DNA from 2 places in the Aerococcus loyolae genome. Region 2 is predicted to be linked to the other one. Evidence: riboswitches for the same ligand, from Rfam matches in the RefSeq annotation. Region 2 holds a riboswitch; the other holds the start of a gene.
What was found. A riboswitch is a leader RNA that binds a small molecule or an ion and turns the genes downstream of it on or off. The one in region 2 is predicted to bind FMN.
Positions count from the first base shown of each region.

Region 1: it holds a riboswitch for FMN, as region 2 does, so the genes downstream of both, CJ190_RS07070 (energy-coupling factor ABC transporter ATP-binding protein) here and CJ190_RS03250 (ECF transporter S component) in region 2, are expected to answer to the same signal.

Region 1 is NZ_CP126958.1:1,570,232-1,578,753, forward strand. It holds gene CJ190_RS07040 (hypothetical protein) at 103-264, opposite strand; gene CJ190_RS07045 (serine hydrolase) at 321-1,280, opposite strand; gene CJ190_RS07050 (hypothetical protein) at 1,364-1,555, opposite strand; gene truA (tRNA pseudouridine(38-40) synthase TruA) at 1,655-2,449, opposite strand; gene CJ190_RS07060 (energy-coupling factor transporter transmembrane component T family protein) at 2,553-3,347, opposite strand; gene CJ190_RS07065 (energy-coupling factor ABC transporter ATP-binding protein) at 3,337-4,215, opposite strand; gene CJ190_RS07070 (energy-coupling factor ABC transporter ATP-binding protein) at 4,191-5,030, opposite strand; FMN riboswitch at 5,096-5,221, opposite strand; gene CJ190_RS07075 (acyltransferase family protein) at 5,273-7,156, opposite strand; gene rplQ (50S ribosomal protein L17) at 7,366-7,746, opposite strand; gene CJ190_RS07085 (DNA-directed RNA polymerase subunit alpha) at 7,774-8,522, opposite strand, start outside.
Region 2 is NZ_CP126958.1:731,858-740,379, reverse strand. It holds gene CJ190_RS03275 (RecQ family ATP-dependent DNA helicase) at 22-1,500, opposite strand; gene CJ190_RS03270 (helix-turn-helix domain-containing protein) at 1,494-2,498, opposite strand; gene CJ190_RS03265 (helix-turn-helix domain-containing protein) at 2,933-4,033, shown strand; gene CJ190_RS03260 (IS30 family transposase) at 4,184-5,254, opposite strand; gene CJ190_RS03255 (hypothetical protein) at 5,387-5,902, shown strand; gene CJ190_RS03250 (ECF transporter S component) at 6,016-6,606, opposite strand; FMN riboswitch at 6,715-6,833, opposite strand; gene CJ190_RS03245 (pseudouridine synthase) at 6,889-7,611, opposite strand; gene scpB (SMC-Scp complex subunit ScpB) at 7,611-8,171, opposite strand; gene CJ190_RS03235 (segregation and condensation protein A) at 8,168-8,522, opposite strand, start outside.

The DNA of each region.
Region 1 (8,522 bases), 840 kb from region 2:
CACAATTGGTTTCCGGGGCCGATCGTGGGGCAAACAATACCGTCTAATATCATAGCTTTAATTTCACCTAAAGTCAAGTCTTTTTTATTTTTTAGCCCCTACTTAGCCCAAAAAATAATAGGCCGACAAGACCACCATGGCCGCCAATAGGAGGAAGCCAATCAAAACGAAAAGAAGGTAGAAACCTCGCCCTTCCCGCTTGTAAAAATAGTAAGACGACCCAATTAAACCCAGGGCCACTAGAAAACCTAAAAAGATCAGCATTGGTCTGCTCCTTATCCTTCATTTCTCATCTATCTACAAGGTCTTTCCTTGAACCTTTACTCCTTATACAAGTACTGGTTAAAGACCTCAGCTAATTGCTTAAACCAGTCCGTTTTCTCACTATCACTGGCTAACCAATCGGACGTCATCACGGCCAGGTAATAACTTTTTCCCTTGGCGTCTTTATAAATTCCACTTTCATTGTAGATACCGGTGAGCAAGCCATACTTGTTCCAATAATTATCCTCTCCAGCCAGGGCCTCGTCAAAGGGGATTGGCTCCTGAGACTGCTGCAATTGCTCGAGCAAGAAGGCCGTATGTTCGCTATTCAATAGCTTGCCCTGCTCCAGTTCCTGGTAAAAACGGGCCAAGTCTTCAGGAGTAATATGTAAGGAATAGTCCCCAGAGGTTTCAACACGAAAAGTCTGAAAACCCCAATCATGCATAATTTGGTTAAAGCGGTCATAATTGACAATATCGCGCCCTAGGGTAATAGCGCGGTCATTGTCAGACCACTGGATAGTTGGGATAATAAGCTGTTTAATCCGCTCTTCCTGACTGGCACTAATTTCCCCTTCTTCTAAGAGGTAAAGGGCAGCAGCGGCTAGAAGAGGTTTATAGGTAGAGGCAGTAATAAAGTCGACTTGGTCATTGATAGCAACGATCTTTTTCCCCTCTTGGTTAAAAACCGCTATCCCAACCTGCCCTTCTGTCAAGTCGCTGACTAAGCCTTGCAAGGCACTTTCCAAGGCCTTAGATTGTCTGGCCCCGCTTTCCTTATCCAGCCAGGCCAGGTATTGGTCAGCCATCTTGTCGATTTGCTGCTTTTCTCCCGCAGCCTGCTGGCGGATAATTGAGACCGCCAGGCCCAGGTTAAGTACAAATAAAAGCATTGTAATGACTGCCAATACTTGTTTGGTGGCCTTTAACTTATCTAAGCGAATGGCCCGCACCAGTAAATAAGCAAAGCCGCCTAGGATGATCAAGCCTATTAGCAAGAAACTTATCTTTACCATCTTTTCCTCCACAATTCCTTGTATTATTTACCGATCAATAGTATACAGTGTCTTTCAATTGGAATAAGCTATACCAAGGCTAACTAAAATATCCCCGCCAGCATGAGTAAAATCGGTATGGTTATGAATAAAGTTAATAAACAACCACAGCCTTGCAGACTAGCTCCACAGCCCTGTAAGGCATCGCCAAACTCTTCCAGTTCTTCCCCTTTTAACTTTTCTTCAACAATAAATTCGTTACCGTCTTCATCATATAACTTGCGGTATCTTGGCATCCAATCCTCTTTCTATAATAAGGGTTATTTTACAATATTTTTACAAATAATAAGTACTATAATCATAGCAAAAATGCCGATAAAGGCCTAGTTTTTTCTCTAATAGAAGCCGTTCGCCTCTGACTTAGCAATCCGTTCCGCTCGACTGGGATAGTCCACATGGTGCAAGTAGAGGCCATGTGCCTTGGCGGTGGGCCCCGCGGCGTTCCGGTCTTGAATCCTTAGCAAGTCACTGAGATTGTCCACTGGACGCAGACCATCGCCAATCTGCAAGCAGGTCCCCACAATAATCCGCACCATGTTGTAAAGAAAGCCATTGCCCTCAAAATAAAAAGTCAAGGCCTGGCCGTCCTCAGAGGACTGACATTCGGCCCGGTAGATCTCCCGGTCAAAGACGGTTTTATCCGTTTTAGTGGAGCAGAAACTCTTAAAGTTATGCGCCCCTATCAAGGCCGGCAAGGCGGCTTGGATCCGAGAAACATCAGTACGATAGGGATGGTGGAGAACGTAATGGCGGTCAAAAGGCGAAACAAAAGGGGCCAAGGACACCTTATATAAATAAGCCTTTCTCAAGGCATGGTAGCGGGCGTGGAAGTGTTTTTCCACCGGTTCAACCGCCTTCACACAAATGGCGTCATCTAAGATGCTATTTAAGGCCCGTAATAAGCCCTTCGTTTCAATCTCTGAAGGGTAGTCAAAGTGAACCACTTGCCCTAGGGCATGGACCCCAGAATCGGTACGGCCAGACCCATAGACAGGTATCTCTTGGCCCTTCGTCATTAATTTCAAGGCCTTTTCCAGGGCAGCTTGGATGCTGGGACCATTGGGTTGGACTTGAAAGCCCACATAGGGGCTACCATCATAGGCAATCGTCGCTTTATAGCGTTGCTGCATAATTATCAAACGCCTCTCTCCTTATATAATCACAAATAAATAGGAAAAGCCGGCCATCACTGCCAGCTTTGTCACTTTTTTCATTCTTCACTTGCCTTGACCATTAGGACCTAAAGATTAATATTGCTAGGCAAACACAAGCCACTAGCCCGATAGCCATAGTATCGCGTTGGTGCCAGTGGAGTAAACGGTACTTGGTCCGCCCTTCGCCCCCTTGGTAGCCACGCGCTTCCATAGCAATGGATAAGTCATAGGCGCGGTCAAAAGCCGAGACAAAGAGGGGCACTAGAATGGGGATAATGGCCTTAATCCGGCTCATTAAGGAGCCCTCGCTAAAGTCAACCCCACGGGCCCATTGGGCATCCATAATCTTATCCGTCTCTTCTAATAAGGTCGGTACAAAGCGCAGGGCAATGGATAGCATTAGGGCAATTTCATGGACTGGTAGAATATTTTTTAAGGGCTTCATCAAACTTTCTAAGCCATCAGTAATATCCAGGGGTTTAGTGGTTAAGGTAAGGATAGTAGAAATGAAAATAATATAAACGAAACGTAAAAAGATAAATAAGGCATTCCATAGACCTTCATCGGTGATGGCTAAAAAGCCCCATTGCCAGTAGACTTCCCCTGTCCGGGTAAAGAATAATTGTAAGGTCACCGTAATTAGGATCAATAGGATCATCGGCTTTAAGCCCTTGAGAAAGATTTTCAAAGAAATCCCGGTCAACCAGACAAAGCCCACCACTAAGAGACCTAAGATCCCATAAGTCAGGCCATTATTGGCGAAAAAGATAAAGATCAGTAAGATGAACATAATGATCAATTTGGCCCTTGGATCCATTCGGTGGACCAGAGAATCCCCGTTCAAATAACGTCCCATAATAAATTTATTCTTCATCTTGAACCTCCCCTAGTTCAAAATAGTTAAGAATACTATCCGCGAGTTGGTCAACGGTTAGCGGATTGTCTTGGAGTTGAATTCCTGCTTGGTCAGCTAAAACCGCCTTAAATTCTAAACTATCAGGTAGTGACAGGCTATGGTCTCTGAGCCAGTCAGCATCAGAAAAGATTTCTGCTGTGGGTCCTTGACGAACCACGGTTCCTTTATTCATCACGACAATATGATTGGCATATTGGGCGGCGTCATTCATTTGATGGGTCACCAGAACCACCGTCAACTGGCGTTCCTTATAGAGTCGGTAGAACATGGCCATCATGTCCCGGTGGCCTTTAGGATCCAAACCAGCCGTGGGTTCGTCCAAGACTAAGACCTGGGGTTCCATGGCAAGGATACCAGCAATAGCTACTCGACGCATTTGCCCACCAGATAAGTCAAAGGGTGATTGGTCATAAAGCTCACTCGCTAACCCAACTAAGTCAAGGGCTTCAATGGCTTTTTGACGGGCTTCTTCCTCACTGGCTCCGTAGTTTAAGGGGCCAAACATGACATCTTTAAGGACAGTCTCTTCAAAAAGTTGCGACTCGGGGAACTGAAAAACAATCCCTACTTGGCTGCGGATGCGCCGTAGAACTTCCCCTTTAGAATTCTTGGTCACCTGGTCTGGCCCAATCTGAACTGTTCCTTGGGTAGGCTTCAGGAGGCCGTTAAGGTGTTTGATGGCGGTTGACTTCCCGCTACCGGTATGGCCAATAAAGGCGGTAAAACTTTGGTCGGGAATGGTTAAATTGACATCATGCAAAGACAAGGTTTCAAAGGGAGTGCCTGCCCCATAAGCATAACTTACGCCTTGGAATTCAATTTGCATAAGTAATCCACCAACCCTTCCTCAGTATAGTAATCTTTTTTAAATGAAAAACCACGTTGGGCTAGGGCATTTTTTAATTGCGCACTAAAGGGCACGCCCAATCCCATATCGATCAACTTATCCCCATAGGAAAATATTTCTGCCGGTTTGCCTTCATTAACGATTTCTCCCTGGCGGAAAACTAAGATCCGGTCCGCACTGGCCGCTTCACTTAAGTCATGGGTAATGGATAGGACGGTGAGCTGGCTCTTTTCCTTTAGACGGCGGATGACCTCCATCACTTCTTCACGCCCTTCTGGGTCAAGCATGGAAGTAGCTTCATCTAAGATAATGACCCGGGGCTGGAGGGCAATAATGCCAGCAATGGCTACCCGTTGTTTTTGCCCCCCTGATAAGTTACTGGGTTCATATTGCCGATAAGCCGACATACCGACTTCTTCTAAGGCCCAATTGACCCGCTCGACCATTTCATCGTGTGGCACCGCAGCATTCTCCAAGCCAAAGGCCACATCGTCTTCAACAGTAGCCCCAACGAATTGATTATCAGGATTTTGAAAAACCAGACCAATATTTTGCCGGATCGTCCAGACATTAGCTTCATTGAGCTCTAAGTCGGCTACCCGAATCTGGCCGGATTCTGCTTCTAATAAGCCATCAATTAGTTTGGCCATGGTAGATTTTCCTGAGCCATTATGACCGATAATGGCTACCCATTCTTGGTCAAAGATATCAAAAGAAACCTGTTTGATGGTTTGTTTGTCTTCTTCCTTATCATAGCGAAAGCTAACATCTTTGACAGAGATGATCGACTCCAAGTTGTCTCCCCATTTCTAAAATAAAACCCTCCGTTCAAATTAACGGAGGGGCTATAGTTATCGTATTCACTCTTCTCCTATCAGACTTTACTGTCGGTACTAGAATTACACTAGTTCATTCCTATCAATCCCTTGATAGCTTGCGGACTTTTACCGCCGGTCGGGAAACGCTCCCTGCCCCGAAGATATCTGTAAATCTCTTATTAGTGTAACGGAACCAGTGCTATATTTCAACTGATTTATCACTTATTATCTTCAATTAGTGCCCGTCCCACATAGTCGGTCCAAGCCTTGACCCCCGCTTTTGAGAAGTGAATGCCATCTTGGCTGAGCCAATCGGCTTGGGCATTTTGATCATAGTAAGCGGACCAATCAATTAATTGACAGTCCTTCCTGCTATCAGCGGTTGCTTTCAAGGCTTCGTTAACTTGTTGGCGCCAAGGTCGGTTGACATGGGTATTGACCAGGTAAATCTTCTTACCTTCAAAGCGTTTCAGCAATTGGTTGATTTGTTGGGAAGTAAAGCCACCATTGGCTCCTAAGTCTACCACCACTTTATCCTGGATCTCATTATCAGCGCTAAAGCTATCGATCATTTCACCTGCTTGGTAGACTTGGAGTCCCACCTTGGCACAGATATTTGACCGTGGGAAGAGGGCCGTAATCCCCTTAGAGACATCGATGGTTAAGGAGTCGCCTAAGAAGGTAAAACTGAGGCCGTTCGCCTGGTAGAGGACCTCATTGGAGAAATCACTGACAATGGCCTGTTGGTCTTGACTGAGCGATTGCCGGTATTTTTCAATATCTTCGTCACTATCACTAGCGATGGTATGCTTTTCCCGGTTGGCTTGTTCGATCGCTTCACGGGCCTCCCGGGCTTCAGCTTCAGACTTGAGAACCACTTCGCCCTTAGGTGCCGTCACCAGGGCAAAGAGAGCCAGGGCTAGAACCAGGGTAAAGCCCCAAAAGAGAACTTTTTGATACCAAGGAGTCTCCTTAGACCGGACTTGACGAAAGCCTGTAATTAAACGCAGGGGCTCCCCTTTAGGCCGTAAATAAATCGGGACTGTCACTAAGCGCTGGTTAACTAAGGCGTCTAAGAGTAGACCTATTACAAAGATGGCCAAGACCTGTAACCACGGTTGCATGGTAAACCAGTTTTGTTGACTGGCGTGAGCGGTAAAGACAATATAAATCGGATAATAGGTCAGGTAGACAAAATAATTCTTCCGCCCGATATAGGCCAAAGGCTTAAAACGAAGAGCCTTACCAATAAAGGACTGATCTTGGACAATAGCCAAGACAAATAAGACTACCAGTAGGTCAAAGACCAACATGCCCCCGTAGTAAGTCCATATGGAAGAATCATTCAAGAATTTCATCAAGACTGCTAATATACCAGCAGTCACTAGGGCAATTAAGTCTGGCGTCCAAGACGTCTTAAGCAAGCGATGTGAGAAGTCCATGCTTTCTTCCCCCATCAAGAAAGCAATGCTTCCCAGTAAAAAGGAAAATAAGCGGCTATCGGTCCCATAGTAGGCCCGACTGGGATCTTGACCGGGAGTAAAGATAAAAGCCATCCAGGCCACTGACATCAAGGCTAAGACGATTAAGAAATAAGTAAAATGCTGTTTGGTCATCCGCCGCCGCAGTAAGCCATAGATGAAATAAAAAACCACTAGCGATTGTAGGTAGACCCCTAAGTACCAAAGATGGGTCAAAAGCGAGGGGTGGAGAAATTCAGCAAAATAGGAAGACCCGATGGCAATCTGATACCAGTTATTGACAAAGGCCAAGCTGGAGAAGACCACTGGGCGGATATTGGTTAACAGCTCAGGTTGAAATAGAAGTAAGAGCGCTAGTAAGAGAATAATAAAAAAGACCAAGGGCCAAAACATCTTCCCTAAGCGCCTGAAAAACTGCCAGCCCAGTCTGAAGGACTTGCCTTCCCTAAACCGCCGTTCTAACTGACTGATCACCAAGTAGCCTGATAGGATTAAGAATATATCCACCGCTAAAAAGCCACCCGGCAAGGAATTGGTGAAGAAATGATAGCAAATGATGGCAAGCATGGCAAAGAGCCTCAGGGTATCTAGCTGAGGTAAATATAGCCGTTCTTGGCGCATGGGGAAACCTCTTCTCTATAAATGTTCATTAACATTATTATTATAACAAATATTCTCTACCGAAAACTAAAAAAGCGCAAAAAAAAAGACATATAATATGTCTCAATAAAAAACAAACTTTTTCATCCCTAGACTTCTGCCTAGGGATGAAAGAGCTAGACTCGGAAAGAGGCAAAAGCCCCTTTCCATCATCATAACACTCAAAAGTTTTATACTAATTCAATAATCGCCATTGGAGCGTTGTCGCCACGACGTGGTTCGGTTTTCAAAATACGAGTATAACCACCTTGACGGTCAGCGTAGCGTTCACCTAAGTCATTGAATAACTTTTGAAGAACGGTTTCAATAACGATTTTTTCGTCTTCAACACGAACATCGCTCACTTCATTACGTAAGTAACTTGCTGCGCGACGACGAGAAGCGAGATCGCCTTTTTTACCTAAAGTGATCATTTTTTCAGCAGTTTTACGAATTTCTTTAGCGCGAGTTTCAGTCGTGGTAATGCGTTCGTTGATTAATAAGTCAGTAGTTAAATCACGTAATAAGGCTTTACGTTGAGAGCTACTACGACCTAATTTACGGTAACTCATTCTTAGTATTCCTCCTTCTTAAAGATATTAGTCATCATCTTTTAAAGATAAGTCTAATGCGTCGAGTTTGCCCTTGACTTCGTCTAATGATTTACGTCCTAGGTTACGGACCTTCATCATTTCTGCTTCAGTCTTTTGAGTAAGTTCTTCAACGGTGTTAATCCCTGCCCGTTTCAAGCAGTTATAGGACCGTACCGATAAGTCTAATTCCTCAATGGTCATTTCGAGCATTTTTTCTTTTTGTGTTTCTTCTTTCTCAACCATGATTTCAGCTTCTTGAGCTTCATCAGTTAGGCTAACAAAGATTGCAAGATGTTCCGTTAAGACTTTAGCCGCTAAGCTTAAAGCTTCCTTAGGGGCAATCGTTCCATCCGTCCAAATATCGAAAGTCAATTTATCGTACTCATTGACTTCACCGATCCGGGTATTTTCTACTTGGTAGTTAACCTTCTTGATTGGTGTATAGATTGAATCGACCGGAATGACACCAATAGGCATGTCGTCCGTTTTGTTGTTTTCAGCACGAACAAAGCCACGTCCATTCTTAACATGCATCAGAATATGGATTTTGGCACCTTCAGCCAAAGAACAAATATGTAGATCTGGATTCAAAACATCGAAGTCCGCATCAGCAGTAATATCTGCAGCAGTTACTTCAGCTGGTCCAGTGATATCAAGTTCAATGTCCTTTTCATCGACATCGTATAATTTAAGCGCAAGTTGCTTAATATTAAGAACAATTTGGGTAACGTCTTCACGTACTCCTGGAATAGTTG
Region 2 (8,522 bases):
TTTTCCTCAGCCAATCCATACTTAACTAGGAAATAGTACTTTAAGTCGCGCCCGCCAATCCTTCAACACTTTTTCTTTAGGATTCACTAAGCGATTAGGGGCCAAGGTCAGATATTCCTTAAAAGTTGCCGTATCTTCAAAGTCAGCCTGACAATGCGAGCAACAAAAGTGATTAGTATTTATCCTTTCCTTGGAAAAATGGCTTAGTAAGTAACGGCGATAACAGCTATTTAAGTTGAGGTATTGTATCATCTGTTCGATTTCATTTTTCTTTATCCTTTGATAGCTTTGAAAGTCCCTCTGAATCTGTTCCTTATCCTTGGGCGAATAATTATAGTAAAAATAAGTGATTAAATTTTGGATTTGCTCCTCAAGTGCTAAGAAAGACTGACTTTGCAAAAAATCCCCCCGCTGATAAGCCTGATTTAACCCTTGATAAAAAGGCATAGCTTGAGCGTCAATTTGCTCTTTAAAATAATTTAAACGGCTAATTTCTTGGGGATTAGAATAAAGTAATACCAAAGCTTTTTGACCGTCACGACCACAACGTCCACTCTCTTGCAGATAGTCAGCTAATGATTGCGGGGCATGATAGTGAATAACAAAGCGTACATTGGCCTGGTTAATCCCCATGCCAAAAGCAGATGTAGCTAAAATCGCGTCAAGATGTCCCTTTTGAAATTGCTCTTGGACTTGCAAGCGCTCCTCACTAGTCTTATCAGCGTGGTAGCTAGCGAGCTTTAACTGACTGCTCGCTTTTAAATCTTGGTAAAGTTCTTCCAATTCCATTTTATTGTGGACATAAATGATTCCCGGCTTCGGTAAGGTCTCAAGCAAGGAATTAAGGTGGTGAAATTTGTCCTTTTCTTTAAGCTTCAATTGCCCATAAAACAAATTAGGCCGGTCTAAGGGGCATTGGACTTGCTGATAGCCTTCACAATCATCAAACAAATGCTGGGCAATCTCTGCTAGTGTATTTTGACTAGCACTTCCGCTCAAGGCTAGGGTTAAAGGATGATTTAAGGCTTGGCGAAATTGTTTGAGGGCACTGTACTCCGGGCGAAAATCATAGCCCCATTGCGAAATACAGTGTGCTTCATCAATGACCATCAGTTTAATAGCAATTTGCCTTAAGCGACGTAAGACAGCGGGTTGAGAGAGCATTTCCGGTGACATAATAATAAATTGAAAGTCATGGAGATGATTAAGTAACCAGTTTTTTTCTTGTTTACTTAATTGACTAGTTATTGCCACACTTGCTTTAAAACCAAGTGCCTGCAGCTGACTGACTTGGTCTTCCATCAATGCCAACAAAGGGGAAATAAGCAAAATTGGTCCGGGATTTAAATACTGGTAGATCTGATAAATCAATGACTTGCCGCCAGCAGTAGGTAAAATACCAATCGTATTTTCTCGCTTCTGTAAGTGGAGTAAAATTTCTTTTTGCCCAGGGCGAAAAGACTGGTAACCAAAGTGAGTCGCTAAGAGATCTTCTAACATCTTGCTTGCTCCTTTCCGGCCTCTTTCACTTGTATCACTTGATAATAACGGTAAAGCCAATAAGGCGCCTTAGGAAAAGCTTTCTGAAAACTTTCAAAGTGATCATAAGCAAGCGACCAATCAATCTTCTTTAAATCTGCGCCGAACAAGTCACTAGCTTCCTGGGCTAAAACTTCTGGACGAGAAAGCATAATGTCCACATAATGATCAGCTATGGTAGAGACTTTTAAATGGCGATTCTTAGCAATTTCTTCTAATGAATAGCCCTGTTTAATATAGTGATAGCTCACATTAGCAGAATCTGACCAAGGAGGATAGGGAGCAATAAAGCTTTCAAAAAAGCTCTTTAAGAGGGGGGAAGTATCCGCTGATAGAACTGTGACCATGAGGCGATCAATTAAACTACTATAGTACAAATGGCATTGGTCTAAAGTAAAATGATAACGACTTGCTAATTCTTCATAAGTCAGCGCTGGCAGGTCAACATAACCGATCCGTGCCAATAACATATCGGCTTGCTCCAGTGGCCAAGTGGCTAAAATTGCTTCTAATTCTTGTCCTAGTATAGTCGCTAACTCCTTTTTACGATACTTTTTTTGCGTCCAAGCAAAGAAGCGCTTGACCTGGTATTGAATTTGAGCACTTTGTGTAAGAGGTTGGTAGCTTTTTTCCCCATGACTAGCATTAGCTAGAGCTTGAAAGAATAAGAGTAGACTAGTCTGTATAGCCTGGTGGTTAGCCTTTGGAAATAGTCCCTGCCGGTATTTTAGACCAGCCAGTAAAGTTTGCATATCAGTCTCTGGCTCATGATCAACTTGGCCTAACTTTTTCCAGCTTAACTTGGATAATTGAGGACATAAGTTAAATAAGAATAAGAGCTGGTGACTATAGGCGTAGAACAAGCTAGAGGGTGTGCGTTTACCAATCAGAATCTGATAAAGTGTATTTTGATTCAAGTCTGCTGTGCCTTTCTTGACTTCAGCTAAGAGTTCTAACATCTTTTCCCCCCTCATTATCTAATCTCACTTTCATTATAGCGAAGACCTTCGGAAAAGGAAAAAGAAGAAGCAGACAACATGCTAAATGAAATAAAGCCTATTAATTTTTATCTATTTAACTCACCTTTACTGATCAATAATACTTTATAATTTTTACTAAGTCCGGTCTCAATAATTTAGCCTTTATTTAATTTTTGGCATAGTTATCCCAAGGATTGTATATTAAAATTCAAATTCTTATGTTTTAATGTAATAAGACTATTTGTTTTTACGCATCAAGACTGCATGTGTATCATAACTGTTTTTCTAAAAAGCAAGCCCACTATTTAAAAAGACATTTACTATCAACATGATTGAGATTAAAAACAAAAAGGACGACTGGATAAATTCCAAGTCGTCTTTAATTTTTCTTACAGAAGGGAGTAATATTTAACATGGATACATCAACAGGTCAAACAATGGCCAAGCTACTGGGTAAATTAGACCAGCGGCGCTTAAATATTATTAAATATCTCATTACCAGTGACCAAGAAATGGTGGCCATCAAAGAATTAAAAACACATTTTAATTGTTCATCACAGACAATAATTTCTGACTTAAAGCAGCTCATTCTAATTTTTCCTGACAAACTACAGTTTGAAATGAAATATAAATACATCAAATTAGTAGCTTCTACCCCGCCTCAGATCAATGAGTTTTATCCTTACTTTTTTAGCAATAGTATTTATTTCATTTTAATACGGACCATTTTCAGTCAAAAAATCTACTATATTTCTTATATGTGCGAAAAGTTATTTGTTAGTCGGTCCACTCTTTATCGTATCATTGATTCCATTAATCAGTTTTTTACCAGTTATTATCCAAGTCTTAGTCTCACCATGAACCCCTTTAATATTGAAGGCCCCGAACGTGAAGTAAGGAAATTTTATTATGATTTTTTTGAATTTGGCTACCAATTAACCCAATGGCCTTTTAATGAGGTGAGTCATCAGGACATCAACAAAATTTCCCTCTACTTAAGACACTCCATTCCTAGCCTAGGACTTTATAGTAGTCACCCCATGTTTCCCATTATTCTTGCCATCAATTTAATTCGTTATAAGCATAAAAACTTGGTCCAAGACAGTTACTTACCTAGGGACCTATCGAGCTTACAAGAATCCTTAACCGCCACAAAAGCTCAATTTACTATCTTTGATATCGAATATCGTCTAAAAGTGTCCATCAACTCTGAAGCCGTCCGCCAACTCTTAGTCGGACTAGCACCACACACCACCTACTTATCTATCCAAGCCTTACAAGAAGAAATCCGTTCTTCAAATGATCATTCTCAAGCCGTTTCTAACTTCTTTGAAGAATTGGATCAACTAACGACCAGCCAGCGATTAAGTCCTTTAGACCAAGATAAGAAGGATTTATTGCTTTTATTACTCTATAATTGCTGTCAGAATAATCTCGATTTAAATGAAAAGGTAAATTGCAATATCAAGTGCATATTTATTTTAAAAAATCCCAGTGTCATGCCAAATAACTAAAAAGCTGATAAAGTCAATAATTCTTGGCCCGTTTTTCTCTAGCTTAAAGTGCTTGATTATCATTTAGAGATTCAGGGTGGGGCTGTCAAGGTGGAGAGCGAAGCGGACCTTGACTGGCCCACACTGAATCTCTATGCTTTGTTAAGCACTTTAGCCTGCTTCTTTAAGCGTTTCCTGAAGTTTCGCAACTTCTAGGTTATAACAGTCGTTAGGGGTTTGATAATCTAAGACCTTTCTAAAGCGATTATTTATTGTATTCGTATAGTGTGCGAGTTCCTGGTATGTCAGCTTTTTAAAGCTTGTCCCTTTGGGCAAGAATTCTCTTAACATGCGATTATGTCTCTCATTACTGCCTTTTTCCCAAGCTGAATAGGCATGGGCGAAAAAGACTTCCAAATCCTTCAGAGCATACTCAAGCTGAGATAGTTTAGAAAATTCACTGCCGTTATCGGTCGTTAAGGTTTTAAAACACGCTTGACCCTCTTTAAGAATCACCTTTTTAACCGATTTTACAATGGAATCTGCATCCCACTTCCAAGTCTTCTTGGTGAGGAATTTTCGCGTTTTCCGTTCAACTAGAGTAATAAGACATGGCTCTCCTTTAGTCTTCTTTCCTATCACGAGGTCAAGCTCCCAGTGACCAAATTCTTCTCTTGAAAGGACGTCTGGGCATCGCTGATCAATGCTTTTTCCAAATACCTTTTTATTCGTCCCACGCGGTTCACTAGGTTGTTTTCTTGGACGAATCCTTGTTTTCATAGGAAGATCAATATTCCTCACATTTAATAAACCAAGATTGATATATTTATACATGGTTTTGGTGCAAGGAACTCTTTCTAAAGGGTGTTTTCTGCGGTAATCATGAATAAACGTATCAACACTGAAAATACGGTCTTCTTTAGGTGTCAGTAAGGCTTCCTCAAAGGCTTTAATGAAGTTAGATTTTCCATACAAAGCGCCTCTGGCTTTAGAATTTGACCGATTATCTTTATAAACACGCGAGCCAGTTTCTGCAAGATAGACATCAACGTAGGTATGATCATAGTTCATTTGACGTGTTTTTCCACGTTTTAGTTCACGAGATATGGTGCATTGATTGACGCCAACGGCGTCAGCAATCTCTTTCTGTTTATGTCCTTCTTGGTGCATTGCTTGGATAATTCCGCGTTTTTCTGCAGAAAGGTGTGTATATGATCTAGGTTTCGTGTTAGAATGTTTCATAGCCAGTGAGTGCTCCTTTACTTGGGTTTAGACGCTTTTAAGTATAGAGCATCACTGGTTTTTTGTCGTCCTTTTCTCTATGCACTTCATTTTACAATTTACCATTTAAATGAAAATGAAAATTACTCTAAGATGCAATTGACTGCTTTAGAAATCGATAATCTAAAAGAAAAATGGGAACTCTTTCTTCCTGGCTTTAACGCCCGTTTACAGCCAATTCTAGAAAGTTTTCAATCCTATTTCAGTAAAGAGCTAATTGCCAAACGTACGGCTATTATGTTTTCTTATGTCTATTCATTTTATCCCTTAACTATCAATCATTTTTACAAGGACTATAAACGCCTAAATATCGCGGTTTATACCAGTCGTTCTTACAGTACTAAGGAAATCTGTGGCAAACTCCATCTGTTTTTTGGCTCATTAATTGAGGTCACCCCCATTATAGATACTTACTTTATGGAAGACCTAGATAGTTCAAGGATTGATATTTTATTAACCACCTACCCCTTGTTCAATCTTAAAGGCATAACTATCCATACAATCAAAGATGATCTAACTACTGAAGATTTAGGTTGGATTTACCAAATGATTAACCAACTCAAATTTTCTCAAGACCAGGAAGAAGAATGCCCTCTCCACAAAAAATAAGCAAATAAAAACACCAGCTTAAGGAGCCAAGTAAGTATTAGCTTCTCATTAAGCTGGTGTCTTTTTTATTTCAATGGCAAGGGATTTATCTAGCTAATAATAAGAGCCCTGGACTAAACTAAACGTCGCTTAGCTACAGGTAAGGCAGCCGATAGAACAATAAAGTTAGCTACCGAAATAATCAGACCCTTGAGTAAATTAAAGGGTACTATGCCATAAAGAATATATTCTTGCATATTAGGAATTTCAAAATTCATCACGGCCATATAGAAAGGAGTAATGACATAGTAGTTAGCCAAGGAAAGGACAAACGTCATTAATACGCTACCAATTGCAAAAGCAAAGCAGACTTTGACATAGTACTTAGCCGTTTCAACTTCTTTGCTCAAACGAAGATCATAATTACGTAAAATATAGTAAATTGGCAAGCAATAAGAAAGAGTGGCTATGAAAGAAGCCATATCTCCGATTGGGTAACCCGCATTGCCACCTGTTTGAATATAGTGCAAAAAGTTCCGTACAAAAGCAGCCCCTGCACCACTCCATGGACCAAACAAAAAGGTGGTGAATAGGATCGGTACATCAGAAAAATCGACCTTTAAGAAAGGTATAGCAGGCAATATCGGAAAAGAAAACATCATAAGGATAAAGGCAATAGCCCCCATCACTGCGGTAACAATTAACTGACGTGTACTTGTTTTCATAACAATTTCCCCTTTCTTCTTCTCAGTCAGGGTTAATTGTTATTTCTTTAAAATAAAAAATTCCTTTCACCGCAAGTCTTCAATGAAAAGAATTAATTAGTAAGTATTTACTATCTTCTCCCATTCTGACTTTACAGTCGGTACTAGAATTTCACTAGTTCTATCAGCTCACTGATTCGCGGACTATCACCGCCGATCGGGAATCTAACCCTGCCCCGAAGATTTCATTTATTTAATTTTACAAATAAAATATAACCCCATTATAGGAGAAATGCAAGCGTTTTATTTTTGTAAGGCATATTGTTTTAAACGCTCAACTTCAGCTTTTAATAATGGCCGATATTCACCCACTCCTAGACCTTCAGTCGTTAAAAAGCCATAGCGTTCGCGGTTCAAACGTTTTACGGGATGACCAATTGCTTCAAGCATCTTACGGACTTGACGATTACGTCCTTCATGAATTGTCAACTCAACGGTTGCATTTTCCTTAGCAGCCTTATTTTTCCGAATTCTTGCCCTAGCCTTAGCGGTTTTCTGCCCGTCTATCACTAGACCTTCTTCTAAGCGCTTAAGAGCATCGGGACTAGGATAACCCTTTACCTTAGCCACGTAGACCTTATCAATTTCGTAACGAGGATGCATTAATAAATTAGCAAACTCCCCATCATTGGTTAAAAGTAAGACTCCAGTCGTATGATAATCTAAACGCCCGATAGGATAAATACGTTGGGGAATCTCTTTAAAATAATCAACGACTACTTTTCTCCCTTTGTCATCAGCAACAGAAGAAATGACCCCATCCGGCTTATTGAATAAGTAGTAAACAGGTTCTTCTTTATATATAGGCACCTGGTCAACTTCAACGAGGTCTTTCTTTGTCACCTTCGTGCCGAGTTCAGTAACCACCTGGCCATTGACCTGCACCCGACCTGCAAGGATTAATTTTTCAGCATCACGTCTAGAAGCCACACCAGCATGGGCAATAACCTTTTGTAATCTTTCCATTATTTATCTCCTTCTTCATCAAATAAGCCCTTATCTTCCTCTTCTTCAGGTAAAAGGGATGATATGTCAGGGAGGTCGGCTATTGAATTCAATCCAAAATATTGATAAAAATAATTAGTTACTTGGTAAAGAATCGGACGTCCAGGTCCCTCTTTTCGCCCTGCTTCTTCAATCAAATCATGCAATAAGAGCCGTTTGATCATGGCTTGCGATTGAACCCCCCTGATTTCATCAATTTCTAATCGGGTAATTGGGCCTTGGTAGGCAATCACTGCCAAGGTTTCCAAGGCTTGTTGGGACAGCTTCAAAGCAAAAGGACTGACGGCATATTTTTGGATCAAGTCAGCATAGGTCTTTTGGGTCAGTAATTGATAGCGACCTCCTAGGCATACTAATTCAAGCCCCCGCTGGCTATCAGTTTTTAATTTCTTGTCTAAGTTCCACAAACGATACTGGACCTTTTCTTTAGAAAGATCTAAAAGATTAGCTAGTTCCTCTAGGCTAAGGCCTTCCTCACCAGCAACAAATAACAAACTTTCGCAAGCTCCCTCAATGGTCAATCCCCATCATCCTTCTTTTGTATGCTTATATCTGCAGCAATCTGATCTTGCTGGATAAGTAATTTTCCTTGTTTAACTAATTGTAACAAAGCCAGAAAATAAGTCACAACTTTTTCTTTATTGGGTTGATTCGAACTCAGCAAAGAAAAAAAGGACAAGTGGTCTGGCTCTTGGTCCAAGGCTTCTTCGATACTCGTAATCGCCTCATCAATAGTAAAAGTTTCCCCTTTTACAGTTCTTTCAAGTGGTTGTTCTTGCTTCAAGCGTAAAAACATTTTTTTTAAGGCCGATAAGAGGTCTTCACTGCTTACTTCGTTTTCAGGCAAAGGCACAACGGCTTGTAAATCAGAG